3 regions of the Pantoea sp. F_5 genome follow, and region 2 is predicted to be linked to each of the others. Evidence: predicted binding sites of a transcription regulator. Region 2 holds the regulator's gene; each other region holds the start of a gene.
What was found. Region 2 encodes PhoB, which activates phosphate uptake and scavenging genes when phosphate is short. Its sites were predicted from a motif close to CTGTCATAAAACTGNCNNAT; they were not measured.
Positions count from the first base shown of each region.

Region 1 (6,471 bases), on a different contig from region 2:
CAGGTGCTGCCGCAGATTCAGCAGGCGTTGCAGGCCTGCCATGAGCCGCATCAGACCACGCTGCGGGTGGCGATTGAGTGTCACAGTTGCATTCAGTGGCTGACGCCCGCGCTGGATAAATTCCGTCAGAGCTGGCCGCAGGTCGTGATGGATTTCAAATCAGGCGTAACCTTTGATCCGCAGCCTGCTCTGCAACAGGGTGAGTTGGATGTAGTGCTGACCTCCGACATTCTGGCGCGCTCTGGCCTGTTCTACTCGCCGATGTTTGATTATGAAGTACGGCTGGTGCTGGCGACGGATCACCCGCTGGCGCAGGTTGAGCAGATTTCGCCGGAAGATTTAGCCGATGAAGTGTTGATGATCTATCCGGTACAGCGTCAGCGTCTGGATATCTGGCGTCACTTCCTGCAGCCCGCTGGCGTCAGTCCGGCCCTGAAAAGTGTGGATAACACCCTGCTGATGATTCAGATGGTGTCGGCACGAATGGGGATTGCCGCACTGCCGCACTGGGTGGTGGAGAGTTTTGAGAAGCAAGGTCTGGTCGTGACGCGCACACTGGGTGATGGGCTCTGGAGCCGTCTTTATGCAGCCGTACGCGAAGGGGAACAGCGTCAGCCGGTGCTGGAAGCCTTTATCCGCTTTGCCCGACAGCACGCCTGTGAGCATCTGCCATTTGTGCGCGACGCCGCGCTGGCCGGTACGGTGTTACAGCGGTAATCTGGCGGGCACAAACCTGCGCGAACGCGGGCAAAATCCCCTATAATGCGCAGCCTGTCGACTGACCATGAGAAGATCTCACCATGACTAACAATGATATTCTGCGCAGCGTGCGCTACATGCTCAACCTGAGCGATGCCAAAATGGTGGAGATTTTTGCGCTGGCAGAATGTGACGTGCCGCTGGCGGATATTCAGGCGTGGCTGAAAAAAGATGACGATGCAGCGTTCCGTCCCTGCCCCGATGTGCTGATGGGTTATTTCCTGAATGGCCTGATCTTTTACCGTCGCGGCAAGAGTGAAGACGCGCCCGCCCCGTCGATTGAGCGCAAGATGACTAACAATATCTTCATGAAAAAACTGCGCATCGCTTTCGATTTGAAAACCACCGATATCCCTGACGTGCTCAAACGCGTAAACTTTACCGTTTCGCAGGCTGAAGTCGGCGCGATTTTCCGCAAGCCTGATCATAAAAACTACCGCGAGTGTGGCGATCAGATTCTGCGCAACTTTCTGAAAGGCATGGCGATGATTCAGCGTCCGTCACAAGCCCCGCGCGATAAATAGAGGCCTTACGGCAGCGATTATTTTCTGAAAGATCAGAGATCCCATAATGCGGCCTTTAAAAATATTACTATTTATTTCTCAATATTTCCTGATGCATGATTGATTCTGGCGGGGCGCAATCAAAGCCTGATTCGCACCCTGCCGGGTTAACTTTCAATCATTCAATCAGGAAGAAATATGCGTGAATTAACTCATTTTGAAACAAGCCAGGCCAGCGGTGCAGGAACAGAAAGTGCCAGTACGGACGTTGTGCAGTTAAGCTCCGTTAATAAAAACAGTCTGCTGGTTAATAAAATATTCCGGGTACTTAATGGATTATTTGGCATGAAGATACCTTATCTGAAATAACCAGACAGAGTGAGTAAGTGATAATGATCGTCCAGCTCATTAAAGGCTGGAGTCGGATCACGGCGTCGAGTGTCCATCGCAGAGAAGCAACTCACACTTTACGCCGTCTTTAAATGACAAACCCTTTCTTCAGGCAAAACACACCCGACAACCCGCAAAGTCACTTCTGACCGCGCCCCACCACCCAGCGCTTATGCACCCACAGCGAGGCAATGATCACCAGCGCGCCCGCAATAAAGCTCGGCCAGTGCGGTTTCTCCTGCCAGATAGCCAGATTCACCAGCAGCCCGGCGGGAACGTGCATGTTATTCATAATGCCCAGCGTACCGGCATCGACCTGCGTCGCCCCGTAGTTCCACATAAAATAGCCAAGACCAGAAGCCGCAACGCCCAGCCACACCAGAATGCTCCACTGCAATGAGGTGGTCGGCAACTTCTGTGGATTGCCCCAGGCACACCAGGCAATCACCGCAATCAACACCGCCCCCAGATAGAACCATGAGAAGGCCGTATGCTGCGGCATGGGACGGGTCTCCTGCAGACGCTTATAACCCACCATGCCTGCCGCGAAGCAGATGTTTGCCAGTTGCACTAACAGCAGACCAAACCAGAAATGATCGCTGACTTTGTCATAACGAATAATCGCCGCACCCGCCACCGCCAGTAACGCACTGAAGATATAGCCGATGCGCAATGGACGACGGCTGATCAGATCGTAAATCAGCGTCACATAGAGCGGTGTCATTACCGTAAACAGCAGGAATTCTGACACGCTAAGGTAGAGATAGGCTTCGAAGCTCAGCAGATACATTACGCCCAGTTGCAGCATCCCCACCAGCATATACAGCAGTAGCGTTGAAGGGCGGTAACCTCGCCAGCGCAGGAAAGGCAAAAACACCAGCGCAGCCAGCGCCAGACGCATCAGCACAGAGAACCAGCTATCCACCTGACCAGCGAGATATTCGCCAATCAGGCTGAAGGAAAAGGCCCACAGAATGGTGGTAATAATCAATAAAAACACGGCAACGACCCCGAAATTAACAGGCCGACAGTGTAAACAATGTGCCGCCGTCAGGCTGTGAAATCTGGTTGACATCTGATTATAAACCAGGCGATTAAAAAGCCGACCGGATACCCTGCTTACACTTCCTGACATATCAATCGACAGAATAGGTTTTCAGCCACATAAAATGCGCGAAATGATCCATCAGATGATCACTTCCGCTCCTGACTGTAATAAAACTGTAACAAATGTGTCATTCATCACAGTAACGTTGCGCAACTAACACTATTCTTTGCGCGAAATGGAACATTCTGCATCCATTTTGTTCTGCACTTTCCTGCTCCAACCTGCCGGGAATGAAAAACCATAATGTGCCCTGGAGGGCCTCACTGATGCTGAGCATTTTTAAACCTGCACCACGTCAGCCGCAGGTAGCGGAGGATCACGTTGATCCGCTCTACCGTCGTCTGCGCTGGCAAATTTTCATCGGGATCTTTTTTGGTTATGCGGCCTATTATCTGGTCAGAAAAAACTTCGCACTCGCCATGCCCTATCTGGTGGAGCAGGGTTTTTCACGTGGCGATCTCGGCTTTGCCCTGTCCGGCATCTCCATTGCCTACGGCTTTTCAAAATTCATCATGGGCTCGGTCTCTGACCGATCAAACCCGCGCGTCTTCTTACCGGCAGGCCTGATTCTGGCCGCAGCAGTGATGCTGATTATGGGATTCGTCCCCTGGGCGACCTCCAGCATCATGGTGATGTTTGTGCTGCTGTTTATCTGTGGCTGGTTTCAGGGCATGGGCTGGCCACCCTGTGGACGAACCATGGTTCACTGGTGGTCGCAGAAGGAGCGCGGAAGGATCGTTTCGGTCTGGAACTGTGCGCATAACGTGGGCGGCGGTATTCCGCCGCTGCTCTTCCTGCTGGGTATGGCGTGGTTCAACGACTGGAAAGCGGCGCTCTACATGCCCGCCTTTGGCGCGATTGCCATCGCGATTCTGGCCTTTGCGCTGATGCGCGATACCCCGCAATCCTGTGGCCTGCCACCGATTGAAGAGTACAAAAACGACTATCCGCCCGACTACGATGCCAGCCACGAAGAGGAGCTGACGGCAAAACAGATCTTCATGAAGTATGTGTTGCCGAACAAGCTGCTGTGGTACATCGCGCTGGCCAACGTTTTTGTCTATCTGCTGCGCTACGGCATCCTCGACTGGTCACCAACCTATCTGCGTGAAGTCAAACACTTCACGCTGGATAAGTCGTCCTGGGCCTACTTCCTGTATGAATATGCGGGGATTCCGGGGACGCTGCTGTGTGGCTGGATGTCGGACAAAGTGTTCCGGGGTAATCGTGGTGCGACCGGCGTGTTCTTTATGACGCTGGTGACCATCGCAACCGTGATCTACTGGCTCAACCCGGCGGGCAATCCTGGCGTCGACATGGCTTGCATGATCGTGATTGGCTTCCTGATCTACGGTCCGGTGATGCTGATTGGTCTGCATGCGCTGGAGCTGGCACCGAAAAAAGCAGCGGGGACAGCGGCGGGCTTTACCGGCCTGTTCGGTTACCTGGGTGGCTCGGTCGCGGCCAGCGCCATTGTCGGTTACACCGTCGATTACTTCGGCTGGGACGGCGGCTTTATGGTGATGATTGCGGGCTGTGTGCTGGCGGTTATTCTGCTGTTACTGACCATGGTCAGCGAACACAAACACAAAAAGACTCTCGCCTGACGGTAGTAAACAAGGGCCGGCTATCCGGCCCTTGTTTACGCTGACGGCTTAAGCCAGATAGAGCGTGCGCAGCGTCTGCGGCACCGCATCATCGGCATTCGAACCAATCACATCCAGCTCCGGCAGCGTATCTTTTAAGCGCTGATGGGCGTTCTGCATGATATAGCCCTTGCCCGCCATGCTCAGCATCTCCACATCATTCATACCGTCGCCAAAGGCAATGCAGCTCTCCAGCGAGTGACCCAGCGTTTTCGCGACCGCTTCCAGTGCATGTCCTTTCGACACGCCGCCCGCCATGACCTCCAGACAGGTTGGCAGCGAGAAACTGACGTTAACCCGATCGCCCCAGCGCGCTTCAATCGCCTGCTCCATCGGGATCAGATGCTCGGGGTTTTCGCAGGTGAAGAAGACCTTGCTGATGTTGCTGGTTGGTAGCAGACCTGGCTCGTAGACCTGATAGTTGAAGACTGACTCACGAAAATAGTCCTGCTCAGCCGGGCTTGAACGGCTGACAAACCACTCATCATCGCGGTAAACGTGCGTCAGAATATCGCTGTGATGATACTGCAGGCCAAACAGGTCGCTGGCGATATCCTCATCCAGATTATGACTGAACACCAGTTCGCCCTCTGCGTTGTGTACGCGCGCACCGTTCGAGGTGATCATATAGGCCGGAATCGCCAGGCTGTCGCGCATCTGTCCGACATCGATATGATGACGGCCGGTGGCGAAGACAAAGTGAATATCCTTAGCGACCAGCTGCTGCAGCGTTTCACGTGCAAAAGGGGTCAGGCGATGTTCGGGAGAAAGCAGCGTGCCATCCAGATCGGATGCAACGATGTGATACATGAAAACCTCGGGTATCTGGTTCTGCCGGTTTTTACCGGTCGGATAAATAACGTCAGTGGTGCGATGAAAAAAAGTCGACCACTGCATTGAGTGCTTCGGCACGCATCTCATCTTTTTCAAACAGAATCTCGTGACGCGCGCCGTCGATCACCCGTGGCTTATTACCTTCACACGGATGACCCGCCGCAGCCATCGCAGCACAAAACAGATCCTGCGAACGGTTGTCGACCACCCGATCGTCGCTCGCCTGTAGCAGCAGCAGCGGCGTAGTGATCTTATCCACCTGACTGATGATGTTGCGCCCCGCATGGATGCCTTCGCGTACCCAATGGTAGGTCGGTCCGCCCACACGAATCGCAGGATCGTCCGCATAAAAGCGCAGGTTACGCCGGTAACGCTCGGTGCTATGGGTCAGCCGGTTAATGCCAAACGGATGCGCGCGCCAGCGTCCGGTGCCGAGCGCATAGCCATCGCGTAAGGCTGGACGCTTCTCCGCCCAGTCCAGGATACGATGAGCCAGAAAAGAGGGCAACGGTAAGGCGATGCCAAACATCGGTGCCACCAGCGCGACGGCATGAAACGCCTGCGGCTGACGCGCCAGAAACAGCGTTAAGATTGCGCCACCCATTGAGTGAGCCAGCGCATAGCGCTGCTGATAATGACCGCTGACGATCTCTTTCAGGTAGAGCGTTTCAAGATCGTCCACGTAATGCGTAAATTCCGCCACGTGACCGCGGTGTGAATCTTCCAGCAGGCGATCGGAGCGCCCCTGACCGCGATGATCCAGGATCACCACATCAAATCCGCAGTGAAACAGATCGTACGCCAGCTCAGGATATTTTATGTAACTCTCGATGCGTCCCGGCACAATCAGGATCACACGCTTGTGTTGCGGCGATGTGAAGCGAACATAACGCAGCGTCAGATTGCCGACGCCGGTAAACTCAAGCTCCTCACGACTGTGCCAGAAATCGAGCAGCGGCCCGGTGGCGAAGGCAGCAAAGGCTTTTTCCCGTCGCAGCCAGCTGGCTTTGTGTTGATTCATTCGCCCTCCTGATGACCGGATACAGAGTCCTGAACGCCCTGCGCGGGCCGTAGCGCCGCGCTTATTTCTGGCGTATTGTGTCACAAATTCGCGACTAAAGAGAGCCTGACCCATGACCATCGAATGGTGGCTGACCTACCTGCTTACCACCACAATTCTCAGCCTGTCGCCGGGTTCCGGCGCAATCAATACCATGAGTACCGGTATCAG
Region 1 is NZ_VWUO01000012.1:125,424-131,894, reverse strand. Features, by position in the region: gene metR (HTH-type transcriptional regulator MetR) at 1-717, shown strand, start outside; gene F3I44_RS16670 (DUF1456 family protein) at 801-1,283, shown strand; gene F3I44_RS23765 (hypothetical protein) at 1,461-1,631, shown strand; gene F3I44_RS16665 (carboxylate/amino acid/amine transporter) at 1,792-2,652, opposite strand; gene glpT (glycerol-3-phosphate transporter) at 3,027-4,367, shown strand; gene yigL (sugar/pyridoxal phosphate phosphatase YigL) at 4,416-5,216, opposite strand; gene pldB (lysophospholipase L2) at 5,269-6,261, opposite strand; gene rhtB (homoserine/homoserine lactone efflux protein) at 6,374-6,471, shown strand, end outside.
Region 1: glpT (glycerol-3-phosphate transporter) is a predicted target of PhoB. The motif match lies at 2,863-2,882, and genes of this name have one in related genera.

Region 2 (6,471 bases):
CCAGGTGCCGGAGGCGGAGTTGCGGCCATAACGCTGAATCGGTCGTTTGCGCCACGGGTCGCCGGTTAAACCAAGATCACCCCAGCGCAGCGGCACATTGTGCGCGCCACAGAGGCGGGTAATGGAGAAAATAGCGTCGAGCTGATGCGGTTCAATCTGCTGCAGTGGATTGCGCTGATTGACCACCACCACCAGGGCATCCATCGCCACCGGTACCGCCAGCGGCGGATAGCCGTAGCGCGCCTCAAAGGCCTGGCGTTCGTCGGCTTGCATCGGTCGGCTCATCGGCCCGAGCTGAGCGGCACCCGCCGCCAGCGCGGTCGGCGCGGTAGACGAACCAGAGGCCTGAACCTGCACATTCACGCCCGGTGCCTGGCGGCTGAAATCTTCGCCCCACAGGGTCATCAGATAGCCGAGCGTGTCAGATCCGACGCTGCTGAGATTGCCGGAGAGCGCGCCGGGCTGGGCCAGCGCCAGGCCCGGCAGCAGAGAGATGATTAACAAAAGAAGGAGGCGCATCAGCGAGATCCGGCAGCGATTAATGAACGGCATTCTCCTGCATCACGCTGCTGACAATCAACCTCGCGGGCAGCGTAAAGGTAAAACAGGTCTCTTTATGCGGCACGCTGGTGATATCGAGCCGCGCGTTGTGGTGGCTCAGCGCATGTTTCACAATCGCCAGTCCCAGCCCGCTGCCGCCGGTGGCGCGTGAACGCGCTTTATCAACCCGGTAGAACCGCTCGGTCAGACGCGGAATATGTTCTGAGGCAATACCCGGCCCGTTGTCGCACACCCGGAAGGTTGCGCCCTGCTTGCCACGCAGCCAGCTGATATCGATCCGCGTGCCCTCCGGAGTGTGATTCACCGCGTTGTAAACCAGGTTGGAGATGGCGCTGCGCAGCTGTTCGTCGTTGCCGAACACTTTCAGATGGGGATCGGTATGAAAATGGATATCGTGCCGACCGCCACTCAGTGTCGCCGCCTCATGCTGCAGCAGTTTCAGCATCACCGGCACATCGACCTTCTCTTTGAGATCGATCGCAGGCGCGGCTTCAATGCGCGACAGCGTCAGCAGCTGTTTCACCAGGCTGTCCATGCGACGCGTCTGCTCCGACATGGTGTGCAGCGCTTTGCTGCGCGAAGGCTCGCTCATCACCGAGTCGTTCATCATCTCCAGATAGCCCTGCAGCACGGTGAGCGGTGTACGTAACTCATGGCTGACGTTGGCAAAGAAGTTGCGGCGCGCCCCTTCCAGCTGATGCATCTGCGTCACATCACGGGCCACCAGTAACCATTGCCCCTCGCTGTAGGGCATGACGCGGAATTCCATGTGAAGTTTGTTGTTCAGCACCAGCGTCAGCGGCTTGTCAAAATCGCGCTGACGAAGATAGCGGGAGAACTCCGGGTAACGCAGCAGATTGAGGATATTCTGGCCATTATCTTCCGGCCAGCGCAGGCCAAGGTGTTGCTGCGCCAGGCCGTTACACCAGAAAATCGTGCCCTCTTCCGTGGTCAGGATCACCGCATCCGGCAGCGACTCGGCCCCGCTGCGGAAGCGTTTAATCAGGTTGCCCAGTTCACGCCGCCGCCGCCGGTTGCGCAGTTGCATCTGGTAAAGCCCATAAAACAGCGGTTCCCAGCTGGCACGCCCGGTCGGTGGCGTCATGGTGCGGTCGAGCCACAGCCAGTGCGACAGCCGCATCAGATTGTGGAAATGCCACAACAGCACCACCAGCACGCTCAGCAGCAGCCACCAGGACAGGCCGCCAAGCAGCAGGCCCAGCAGCGCCGCGGGCAGACAGGCCAGCAGCAGTTCTGTCAATAATCTCTTCCAGGAGAGGCGTTCCAGCACGGTAAAGGCTCCGTTTAGTAGCGGGCAGAGAAACGATACCCTGTTCCACGGACGGTTTGTACCATGCGATCGTGGCCGGAGACCTCCAGCGCTTTACGTAAACGGCGAATGTGAACATCGACAGTGCGATCTTCCACATACACATTGGTGCCCCAGACGTGGTTCAGCAGCTGCTCGCGGCTGTAGACTCGTTCCGGGTGGGTCATAAAGAAGTGCAGAAGCTTATATTCGGTAGGGCCCATCTCCAGCGGCGTGGTTTCGGACATCACGCGATGTGAGGAGGGATCCAGACTCAGCCCCTGCATCTCAATGACTTCTTCCACCGCCATCGGCGAAATGCGGCGCATCACCGCTTTGATCCGCGCCATCAGCTCTTTGGGTGAAAACGGCTTGGTAATGTAATCATCGGCACCCACTTCCAGGCCACGTACCCGATCTTCCTCTTCGCCGCGCGCGGTGAGCATCATCACCGGGATATCACGGGTCATCGCCTCGCGCTTCAGATGCTTGATAAACTGAATACCGCTGCCACCGGGTAACATCCAGTCCAGCAAAATAAGATCGGGCCAGGGTTCAATCAGCTTGCCAACGGCGCTGTCATAATCTTCCGCCTCGATTGGCTGATAGTCGTTCTGCTCCAGAACAAAACACAACATTTCACGGATGGGGGCTTCATCCTCCACAACCAAAATGCGCTTAGCCATTATTACTCCTGCTGATTATGACGGCTGTCACTGAGATTCGCGGCGTCATTATGCGTCAGATTTGTGACACTTTTATGAAAAACATAACCTGCCTGTAACCTCACTGGTAATCATTTATGACAGCGCAGCGACATTTTTTTGCTTTGGTCGCAGAGCCAGTATAATCCCCCGGCGAATCACAACGGCAGGGACTCATCATGCGCATTATTCATACTGCGGACTGGCATCTGGGGCAGTTCTTCTACAACAAAAGTCGGGCGGCGGAACATCAGGCGTTTCTCGACTGGCTGTTGATCCAGATTGAACAGCATCAGGTGGATGCGCTGATTATTGCAGGCGACCTGTTTGATACCGGCACGCCGCCCAGCTACGCCCGCGAGATGTTTAACCGCTTCGTGGTGGCGCTGCAGCCCACCGGCTGTCAGCTGATTGTGCTGGCGGGTAACCACGACTCTGTGGCGACGCTGAATGAGTCGCGCGAGCTGCTCGCCTGTCTCAATACCCGGGTGATCGCGACTCCGCAGGCGCAGGATGATGTGTTGCTGCTCAACACCCGTCAGGGCGAACCGGGCGCGCTGCTGTGTGCCATTCCCTATCTGCGCCCGCGCGACATCCTGCGCAGCCGGGCGGGTCAGTCGGGCCGCGACAAACAGACCTCGCTGCTGGAGGCAATCGCCCACCACTATCAGCAGCGTTTCGCCGCTGCCCAGGCACTGGGTTATGCGCTGCCAGTCATTGCTACCGGTCATCTCACTACCGTCGGCGTCAGCCAGAGCGATTCCGTACGTGACATCTATATCGGCACGCTGGACGCCTTCCCGGCCAGCGCCTTTCCGGCGGCTGACTATATTGCGCTCGGCCATATTCATCGCGCCCAGCGCGTGGCGGGCAGCGAGCATATCCGCTACAGCGGCTCGCCGATTCCGCTGAGCTTTGATGAGCTGGGCGTGGAAAAAAGCGTCTTCCTGCTGGAACTGGCGGCCAGCGGCCTGCAGTCAGTCACGCCGCTGGTGGTGCCGCAGGCGCAGCCGATGCAGGTGCTGAAAGGATCGCTGGCGCAGATTGCAGAACAGCTAAATGCCTTCAGTGCGGCAGAGCAGGAAAAACCGACCTGGCTCGACATCGAAGTGACCACTCAGGAGTACCTCAGCGATCTGCAACGTCAGGTCGAAACCCTGACCGCCACACTGCCGGTCGAGGTATTGCTGCTGCGCCGCAGTCGTGAACAGCGGCAGCAGAGCCTGGCGCGGCTCGACAACGAAACACTGAGTGAGCTGAAGGTGGAAGAGGTCTTTGCCCGCCGCCTGGCGCTGGATGAGGCGCTGCAACCGGCGCAAATCGACGAGATGACCACGCTGTTCCGCCAGACGCTGGCCGCCATGGAAGAGACCCAATGAAGATCCTTACGCTACGGTTTAAAAACCTCAATGCCCTGCGCGGTGAATGGTTCATCGACTTCCGCGCCGAGCCTTTTGCCAGCAACGGTCTGTTCGCGATTACCGGTGCCACCGGGGCGGGTAAAACCACCCTGCTGGACGCCATCTGCCTGGCGCTCTATCACCAGACGCCGCGCCTTGGCGCGATTTCCCAGAGCCAGAATGCGCTGATGACCCGCGACTGCGCAGAATGTCTGGCTGAGGTCGAGTTTGAGATCAAAGGTGAAGCGTGGCGCGCCTTCTGGAGCCAGAACCGCGCGCGCGGCACCGCTGACGGCAAGCTACAGGCACCGCGCGTTGAGCTGGCGCGCTGTGACGATAACACCATTGTTGCCGATAAGGTTGGTGACAAGCTGAAGCTGATCGAAACCCTGTCAGGTCTTGATTTCGAACGCTTCACCCGCTCAATGATGCTGTCACAAGGCCAGTTCGCCGCCTTCCTGAATGCCAAAGCCAGTGAACGCGCCGAACTGCTGGAGGAGCTGACCGGCACCGAAATTTACGGCCTGATTTCCGCGGCCATCTACGAGCGTCATAAAGAGGCGAAGACCCAGCTGGATCTGCTGCGCAGCCAGGCGGGTGCGATGGCGCTGCTGGATAGCGACGCCCGCGACGCGCTGCAACAGCAGCTCAGCGATCTGACCAGGGCTGAACAGCAGCTCAGCGCGGATTATCAGCAGGCGCAGCAACAGCAGCAGTGGCAGCAACAGGCAGAGCAGTTACAGCAGGAAAGTGCGCAGGCTGAAGCGGCAGTACAGCAGGCGCAGGCTGCCTCACAGGCGGCTGAAACCGACCGCCAGCGACTGGCTCGCAGCGAACCGGTTGAAAAACTGCGGATTAAACTGCAGCAGCGTGACGCATTGCGCAGTGAACAGCAGCAGGCTGAGAGCCGCTATCAGCAGCTTAATGCGGCGCAGCAGCAGGCCCAGAACCAGCAGCAGCAGCATCAGCAGCACTACGCAGCCGCTCAGACCACCCGCCAGCAGGCGTTGCAGGAACAGCAGCAGCAGGAGAGCCTGCTGACGGAACAGGTGCTGCCGCTGGATCAGCGCATCACAACGCTGCAGCAACAGCTTGCAGAGCAGCAGCAGGAAAATGCCCGGCAGCAGCAGCATGCCGACCAGACCCAGGCCAGCCTGACGCAGCAGAAGCAGCAGGTCGTGGGCTGGCAGCAGGCGATTGCCGAACAGCATCAGTTACGCGAGCAGCTTGCCGATCTGCCGCACTGGGGCGCTTCGCTGCCGGTATGGCAGGAGAACTTTGCCCTGCTGGCACAGCGTGAGGCGACGCTGGCGGCACTGACACAACAGCGCGAGCAGCAACAGCAACAGATCGATGCGCAACAGGCAAAACAGCAACAGCAGGCACAACAGGCACTGCCGCGCCAGCAGGCGGAGCAACAGGCCCGCCAGGCGCTTTTGCAGGCGGAGCAGGCACTCACTTCGCTTCATGAACAGCATCCACCCGCTGCACTGCGGCAGGCATTAAGCCAGTTGCAGAACAGCCGTCCGGCGCGTCAGCAACTGCTGCTGATCTCAACGCAGTGGCAGCCGCTGCACCAGCAGCTGGGCCAGCGCCAGCAAAGGCTGAGCGCGCTGGAAAAAGCGCATCAGCAGAGTGAAGCGGAACTTCAGAGCCTGCGCGAGACGTGGAAACGCGAAAAACAGCAGCTGGATGATGTCGAAAAAATCTGCGCGCTGGAGCAGCAGATTGTCGACCTCAGCGATTTCCGCGCCCGGCTCACCGCCGATCAGCCCTGCCCGCTGTGCGGCTCCTGCACCCACCCCGCCGTCGGGGCCTACAGCACACTGGAAGTAAGTGCTAACCAGCAGCGCCGGGCTGCGCTGCAGCAGCAAACCGAGGCACTGCGCGAAGCGGGCACGGCAAAAAACGAACAGCTGAAGCAATCAACGGTGCAGCAGCAGACCCTGCGCGAGGAAATCGCCGGGATGCAGCAACAGCTTGAACTGCTTGAGCAGCAATGGCAGGCGCTGAGCGGTGAGCTGGCACTTACCTTCCCGCTTGCCGATCGCGAGGCCTTAGCCGCGTGGCAGCAGCAGCAAAGCGAACGTGAAAGTCAGCTTGAGCAGCAGCGACAGGCTCAGGAGGCCGCCGGACAGGCGCGTCAGGCCGCAAAGGATTACCATCTTCAGCAGCTGCAGGCCTGGCAGCAGCACCAGCAGGCCGAACAGCTGGCGCAGCAGTCGCTGACCAGCCTGCAACAGGCACTGGATGCGCTGCAACAGCGCCAGCAGCAGGAACAGCAGGCCTGGGAGCAGTTGCTGCGCCGTCTTGAGCAGCAGTTCAGCGCACACCATCTTGCCCTGCCCGATGCCGCCGATCGCGATGCGTGGCTGGCGGAGCAACAGCGACGCTGGCAGCGCTGGCAGGAAAGTGAGCAGTTGCTCGCTAACCTGCAGCCGCAGCTGTTAAAAGGGGAAACCCAGCTCACTGCCCTGCAGCATCAGGCTGAACAGGA
Region 2 is NZ_VWUO01000011.1:57,727-64,197, forward strand. Features, by position in the region: gene F3I44_RS15550 (PstS family phosphate ABC transporter substrate-binding protein) at 1-519, opposite strand, end outside; gene phoR (phosphate regulon sensor histidine kinase PhoR) at 539-1,852, opposite strand; gene phoB (phosphate response regulator transcription factor PhoB) at 1,867-2,556, opposite strand; gene sbcD (exonuclease subunit SbcD) at 2,754-3,953, shown strand; gene F3I44_RS15570 (AAA family ATPase) at 3,950-6,471, shown strand, end outside.

Region 3 (6,471 bases), on a different contig from region 2:
GGGCGTCGGGATTGCGACGGTTGACCGGGTGCTGAATGAGCGCGGCGGCGTCTCGCTGGAGACCAGCCGCAAAGTCCTGAAGGCCGCGCGCGAAGCGGGACTCCGGCGTCTGCTGCCAGAGGAGTATCAGCATCCGTGGCAAATCGAAGTCTTCCTCAGCAACAACGGCTCATCCTTTTTTCAGCAGCTCACCACCTGTTTCAGTGAGATCGCCAGTCAGCTTGGCTATCGTCGCCTGAAGCTGCACAAAACCCTGGTGGCCGAAGCGCAGCCCGAGCAGCTGGCACAGAGCATTGTCGCCCGCAGCAGCACCCGCGACGGCATCATTGTGTTTGCACATGACTCACCGCCCATCTACCGGGCACTGGCACTGTGCCGCAGCCGCAATGTGCCGGTGATCACCATCGTCACCGATCTGCCCGACGCCGACCGCCTGTGTCATGTTGGCATCGACCAGTATCAGGCAGGCCGTACCGCGGGCCTGCTGATGAGTAAAACCCTGAACCAGCCCGGCGACATTCTGATGGTCAGCGGCCGCTTTGATTATCGCGCTCATCGTCAGCGTATCGCCGGCTTCCGTGAAGCTATGGAGCAGCGTGCGCCGCAGCGTCATCTGCGTGAGGTGCTATCGGGTCAGGATCAGCGGGAAACCATCCGCAGTGAGCTGGCCCGCAACCTGCGTTCGTCACAGGCAATTGCCGGGGTCTATAACACCGGCATGGGCAACACGGACGTCAGCGATACCCTGCGCGCTCATCAACTGCTGGGTAAATGCACCTACATCACCCATGAGCTGTATGATGTGACTCGTCAGCTACTGCTGAACGATGAAGTCGCGTTTACCCTGGATCAGCATGCCCGGCAGCATGCCCGGTTAGCGATCGATCTGATGCTGAGTCATCTGGAAACCGGCTTTCAACCGGATGTGTATCAGGCGGGTAAAGTCGCATTCAGGCTGTTTACGGCGGAAAATATCGAGTGACGGGGGATTGGTTTCCCCTGATGAAGTCACATCATCAGGGGAAACCGATCGGGCTTTTTAATCCTGCGTGTCCCGGCTTTTCGTGTCCGGGCTGTCGTCATCATTACCCTGACTCTTCTCTACTTCCTGCGGATGGCCCATCGAAAGTGCTGTGGCGCTGGCCGGATCAAACAGTGACAGACTCTCAATCTGGTCAACCATGATCACTTTACGGAACGACATCGCATCTTTGGGCTGCGAGTCGAGCGTGATCTCATGCTCGGCGTACCACTTGCTGTAGTTATGCTCTACCGCCAGCTTCAGCGTTTTGCTGTCGCGATAGCCGCTCAGCATCGGGATCAACACGATGTTTTTCGTGCTCTCATATTCAAAGGTCGAGGCATGCACCATGCCGATGTAAATGCGGCGCGACTTCAGCGTAATCCACGCCAGTTCGCCCTCTTCCATGCACTGAAACAGCAGTTGTTCCACGCCGTTGGAGCGTGACAGCCGCTGATAGAGGTCTTTACGCCCTGATACATTCAGGCGTGCACTGCCCGCCCAGTTTGAGCGATAGAGGCAGAGCAGAATGGCGAAGGCGAGCATAATGACAACCGGTGCCTGAATGCCCAGGAAACTCCAGTTCATGAACTCCACCTGCCACTTCAGGTGCACGCCGGGGATCATCTGCAGGGCATTGGCGATACCGGACATACAGAGCAGCAGCAGCCAGACGATGCCGGTGGCGAATACGCCCTGCAGAACAAAAATACAGCCGTAGAGCGCGACCAGAAAATAGACATCCCAGCCTGACGAGCGGCGGATTTTAAAGCGGCTGTTTAAATCACGGCTGGTGTACCAGTAACCACTGACCATCAACACCATAAATATTGCGGTACCCACCTTACACTCCCTTTAACGTATTCACATGGCGGGCAAAATCTTCGTGGACTTCCTCACTCAGCGTATTGACCGAGATATTGCCGTTCTCATCAATAATGATGCGCTCACCTTCCGCGATGGAGTCGTTGATATCCTGACGGGTCATGATCTGCAGAAACTTCTCGGGGCTGGCAAAGACCGACTTAACAAATTTGAACATAGCGATCCCATTGTTGGCCTGAAAATTGAAGTATGTGACCGAATCCACACTCTCGCCTGTTTAATTTCAGGTGAAATTTCTTAAAATCAATTAATTAGCGAAGCGGTATTCACCCAGCCTGGCCTGTTTTTTGCAGAAATCTTCAACGTAACCAGCAGCCTGCCGCAAAAAGCCGCCTGTTTATACCGGTCTGGTATGCAGCAACGCCGAATCGCCTCTCCGCCGGTAAGCGCTAAGCTCAATGGTTAGCCCTTTTCTGTCACCCTGTCTGAAACGCATCGAGGAAGGTTTGCATGAAATTACGAACACTGGGCCGTACCGGTCAGCGCGTCTCTGAAATTGGCTTTGGCGCATGGGCCATTGGCGGGACCTGGGGAGAAGTGAGTATGGAGGATGCCAAAGCCGCGTTGAACGCTGCGCTGGATGCAGGCATCACCTTTATTGATACCGCCGATGTCTATGGCGATGGCCGCTCCGAAAAGATCATCGCAGAGGTGCTGAATCAGCGCGGCGGGGAACGCCCGTTTGTGGCGACCAAGCTGGGGCGTCGCCTTTCACCGCACGTGGCTGAAGGCTACAACGCCGAAAACCTCAACGCCTTTATCGAACGCTCACGGGAAAATCTGCAGACCGAAACGCTGGATCTGGTGCAGCTGCACTGCCCGCCAACCGAAGTCTATTACAACCCGGATGTGTTTGCGGTAATGGATGAGATGGTGGCGGCCGGTAAAATCCGTCACTACGGCGTTTCCGTTGAGAAAGTCGAAGAAGGCCTCAAAGCGCTGGAATTTCCCAATGTCTCGTCAATTCAGCTGATCTACAACATCTTCCGCCAGCGTCCGGCAGAACTGCTGCTGCATGAGGCGAAACGTCGGGATGTGGCGATTATCGCCCGCGTGCCGCTGGCTTCAGGCCTGCTGACCGGCAAAATGCGTGCCGACAGCGTGTTTGCCGCTGACGACCATCGCGCCTTTAACCGTAATGGCGAAGCGTTTGATAAGGGCGAGACTTTCTCCGGCGTGCCGTTCGAGGTGGCGCTGGAAGCGGTTGAGGAGATTCGCCGCTTTGTCACAGGTGACACCACCATGGCGATGTTTGCATTGCGCTGGATCCTGATGAACGAGGATGTCAGCGTGGTTATCCCTGGTGCGAAAAACCGTGAACAGGCTGAAGCCAATGCCCGCGCCAGCGATGTCGATGCGCTCTCTGATGAGACGATGGCGGCGCTGAAGCAGATCTATCAGGAGAAGATCGCGCCTCACGTCCACCAGCGCTGGTAATCGCGCGTTACAACGCCTGGGCACAGGCCCAGGCAGAACTCCACGCCCACTGGAAGTTATAGCCGCCCAGCCAGCCGGTGACATCGGCCACTTCACCAATAAAGTAAAGCCCCGGCACTGCACGCGCCTCCATGGTTTTTGATGAGAGCTGCGTCGTATCCACCCCGCCCAGCGTCACTTCCGCTGTACGATAGCCCTCTGTGCCATTCGGCTGGATGCGCCAGGCGTGCAGTGTCTGCGCCAGTTCGGTCTGCTGTTTGCTGTTGAGCTGCTTCAGAGTGATATCCGGTACCACCTTCAGCGCCTGTAAGACTTCCACCAGGCGCTTCGGCAGAATTTTCGCCAGACTGTTTTTCAGGCTGAGATTCGGATGTGCTTCACGCTGTGCCGTCAGAAACGCCTCAAGCGGCGTGGCGGGCGACAGATCGATAGTGACGAATTCACCCGGCTGCCAGTAGCTGGAGATTTGCAACACCGCCGGACCGGACAGGCCGCGATGGGTAAAGAGCATCGCCTCTTTGAAGCGGGTGCCATCCTGCGCGTCAATCGTGGTTTCCAGCGCGACGCCTGACAGCGTCTGCAACTGCTCCAGCAATGGCTTGTGCAGGGTAAAGGGCACCAGCGCCGCCCGGGTCGGAAAGACGCTCAGGCCGAACTGCTCTGCAATTTTGTAGCCAAACGGCGAAGCGCCCAGGCCCGGCATTGACAGACCGCCGCTGGCGATGACCAGCTTCTCCGCCTGAACCGTGCTGCCGTTGAGTTGCAGGGTGTAGCCGCTTTCATCGCGCGCCACACTAAGCACTTCACTGCGCAGCCGCAGGGTGACATTGCCCTTGTCACATTCGGCCAGCAGCAGATCGACAATCTGCTGAGCCGAGTCATCACAGAAGAGCTGACCCAGGGTTTTCTCATGCCAGGCAATCCCGTGACGATTGACCAGATCGATAAAATCCCACTGGGTATAACGCGCCAGCGCCGATTTACAGAAATGGGGATTGTGCGACAGATAGGCCGCTGGTTCGGTATAGAGGTTGGTGAAGTTGCACCGGCCACCGCCAGACATCAGAATCTTACGTCCCGGCTTTTTGCCGTTATCCAGCAGTAACACGCAGCGACCCCGCTGTCCGGCCTGGGCGGCACAGAACAGACCGGCGGCGCCGGCACCAATGATGATAACGTCAAACTGTTCCACTGCGGTTCACTCACTTAACTGGAAAGGCGCAGATTGTAGTGATCTGCTCACTGAGACGCCAGCGTCAAAAAATTGCCGTAAATGTGTCATATTGTATCTGCTTAATATCTAACCCTTTTTAGCTGAGTTACCCTTCAGCCTTACGACGAAAGGTCAAATTAACGCTATATTTTCCTTTCCCATACAGCACGTTGTCGCGGATAATGCGCCGCGTTCATGTCCTCCAAAAATGGCGTAACGTTTATGCTACATCTGTTTGCTGGTCTAGACCTCAGTACTAGCCTGTTATTGGTTCTTGCCCTGCTGTTTGTATTGTTTTACGAAGCGATCAACGGTTTCCACGACACGGCCAACGCAGTTGCGACGGTCATCTATACGCGTGCCATGCGTGCCCAGCTTGCTGTGGTGATGGCGGGTGTATTCAACTTCCTTGGCGTGCTACTCGGTGGATTGAGTGTTGCTTACGCTATTGTTCATATGCTTCCCACCGATCTGTTGTTGAATGTTGGATCGGCTCACGGTCTCGCCATGGTGTTTTCTATGCTGCTGGCGGCGATTATCTGGAACCTCGGCACCTGGTATCTTGGTCTGCCGGCCTCCAGTTCCCATACGCTGATCGGTGCCATTATCGGTATCGGTCTGACCAACGCCCTGATGAGCGGAACCTCGGTGGTTGATGCGCTCAACATCCCGAAAGTCCTGAACATCTTCCTTTCTCTGATCCTGTCGCCGATTGTTGGCCTGGTGATCGCAGGCGGCTTAATCTTCATTCTGCGTCGCTACTGGAGCAATACTAAAAAGCGTGCGCGTATTCATATGACGCCTGCTGACCGCGAGAAGATCGACGGCAAGAAAAAGCCGCCGTTCTGGACCCGCATCGCCTTGATTGTTTCGGCAATTGGCGTGAGCTATTCGCACGGCGCGAATGACGGTCAGAAAGGCATTGGCCTGATCATGCTGGTCCTGATTGGCGTGGCTCCGGCCGGTTTCGTGGTGAATATGAATGCCTCCGGTTATGACATCACGCGTACCCGCGATGCGGTCAATCACCTGGAGCAGTATTACCAGCAGCATAATGCCTCGCTGACGCACATCATCCAGATGGCACCGCCTAAGCTGCCAACGCCGGAAGAAGTGCCAGCGACCAGCCCGCAGGAGTTTCACTGTGACAGCGCGCGCGCGCTGCAGGCAGTTCAGCGTGCTCAGGTGTTGCTGAACAACCTGCAGAGCTACGACCAGCTGACGGTTGATCAGCGCGGTCAGATGCGTCGTCTGCTGCTGTGTATCTCAGATACCGCTGATAAAGCGGCCCGTCTGGAAGAGACCTCGCCAGATGACAAGCGTTTCCTCAATAAGCTGAAAAGCGACCTGCTTGGCACCATTGAGTATGCGCCGATCTGGATTATTGTGGCCGTCGCGCTGGCGCTGGGCATCGGCACCATGATTGGCTGGCGTCGTGTTGCCACCACCATTGGTGAGAAGATTGGTAAAAAAGGCATGACCTACGCACAGGGCATGTCAGCACAGGTGACAGCCGCGCTGTCGATTGGCGTCGCCAGCTATACCGGCATGCCCGTCTCCACTACGCATATCCTCTCTTCATCCGTAGCCGGTACGATGCTGGTGGACGGGGGCGGACTGCAGAGCCGGACCATCAAGAATATCGCCATGGCGTGGATCTTCACCCTGCCGGTCTGTATTCTGCTGTCAGGTTCGCTCTACTGGATAGCCTTAAAACTGGTGTGATACCAGCAGACAAAAGGGCGACGTAAGTCGCCCTTTTTTAATGCCAGATCGCCAGCGCCACCAGACTGATCACTACCAGTCCGCACAGTGCACTGGTCAGAAGAAACTGCCCCCGCACCCGCTCGCAGCGCCGGATAAACTCATCGTCATGATGATCAAGATAGCGCTTTGCCCAGATATAAGTGACCAG
Region 3 is NZ_VWUO01000006.1:154,468-160,938, forward strand. Features, by position in the region: gene F3I44_RS10160 (LacI family DNA-binding transcriptional regulator) at 1-982, shown strand, start outside; gene F3I44_RS10165 (hypothetical protein) at 1,040-1,864, opposite strand; gene F3I44_RS10170 (hypothetical protein) at 1,866-2,063, opposite strand; gene F3I44_RS10175 (aldo/keto reductase) at 2,357-3,343, shown strand; gene F3I44_RS10180 (NAD(P)/FAD-dependent oxidoreductase) at 3,351-4,535, opposite strand; gene pitA (inorganic phosphate transporter PitA) at 4,779-6,281, shown strand; gene uspB (universal stress protein UspB) at 6,319-6,471, opposite strand, start outside.
Region 3: pitA (inorganic phosphate transporter PitA) is a predicted target of PhoB. The motif match lies at 4,608-4,627, and genes of this name have one in related genera.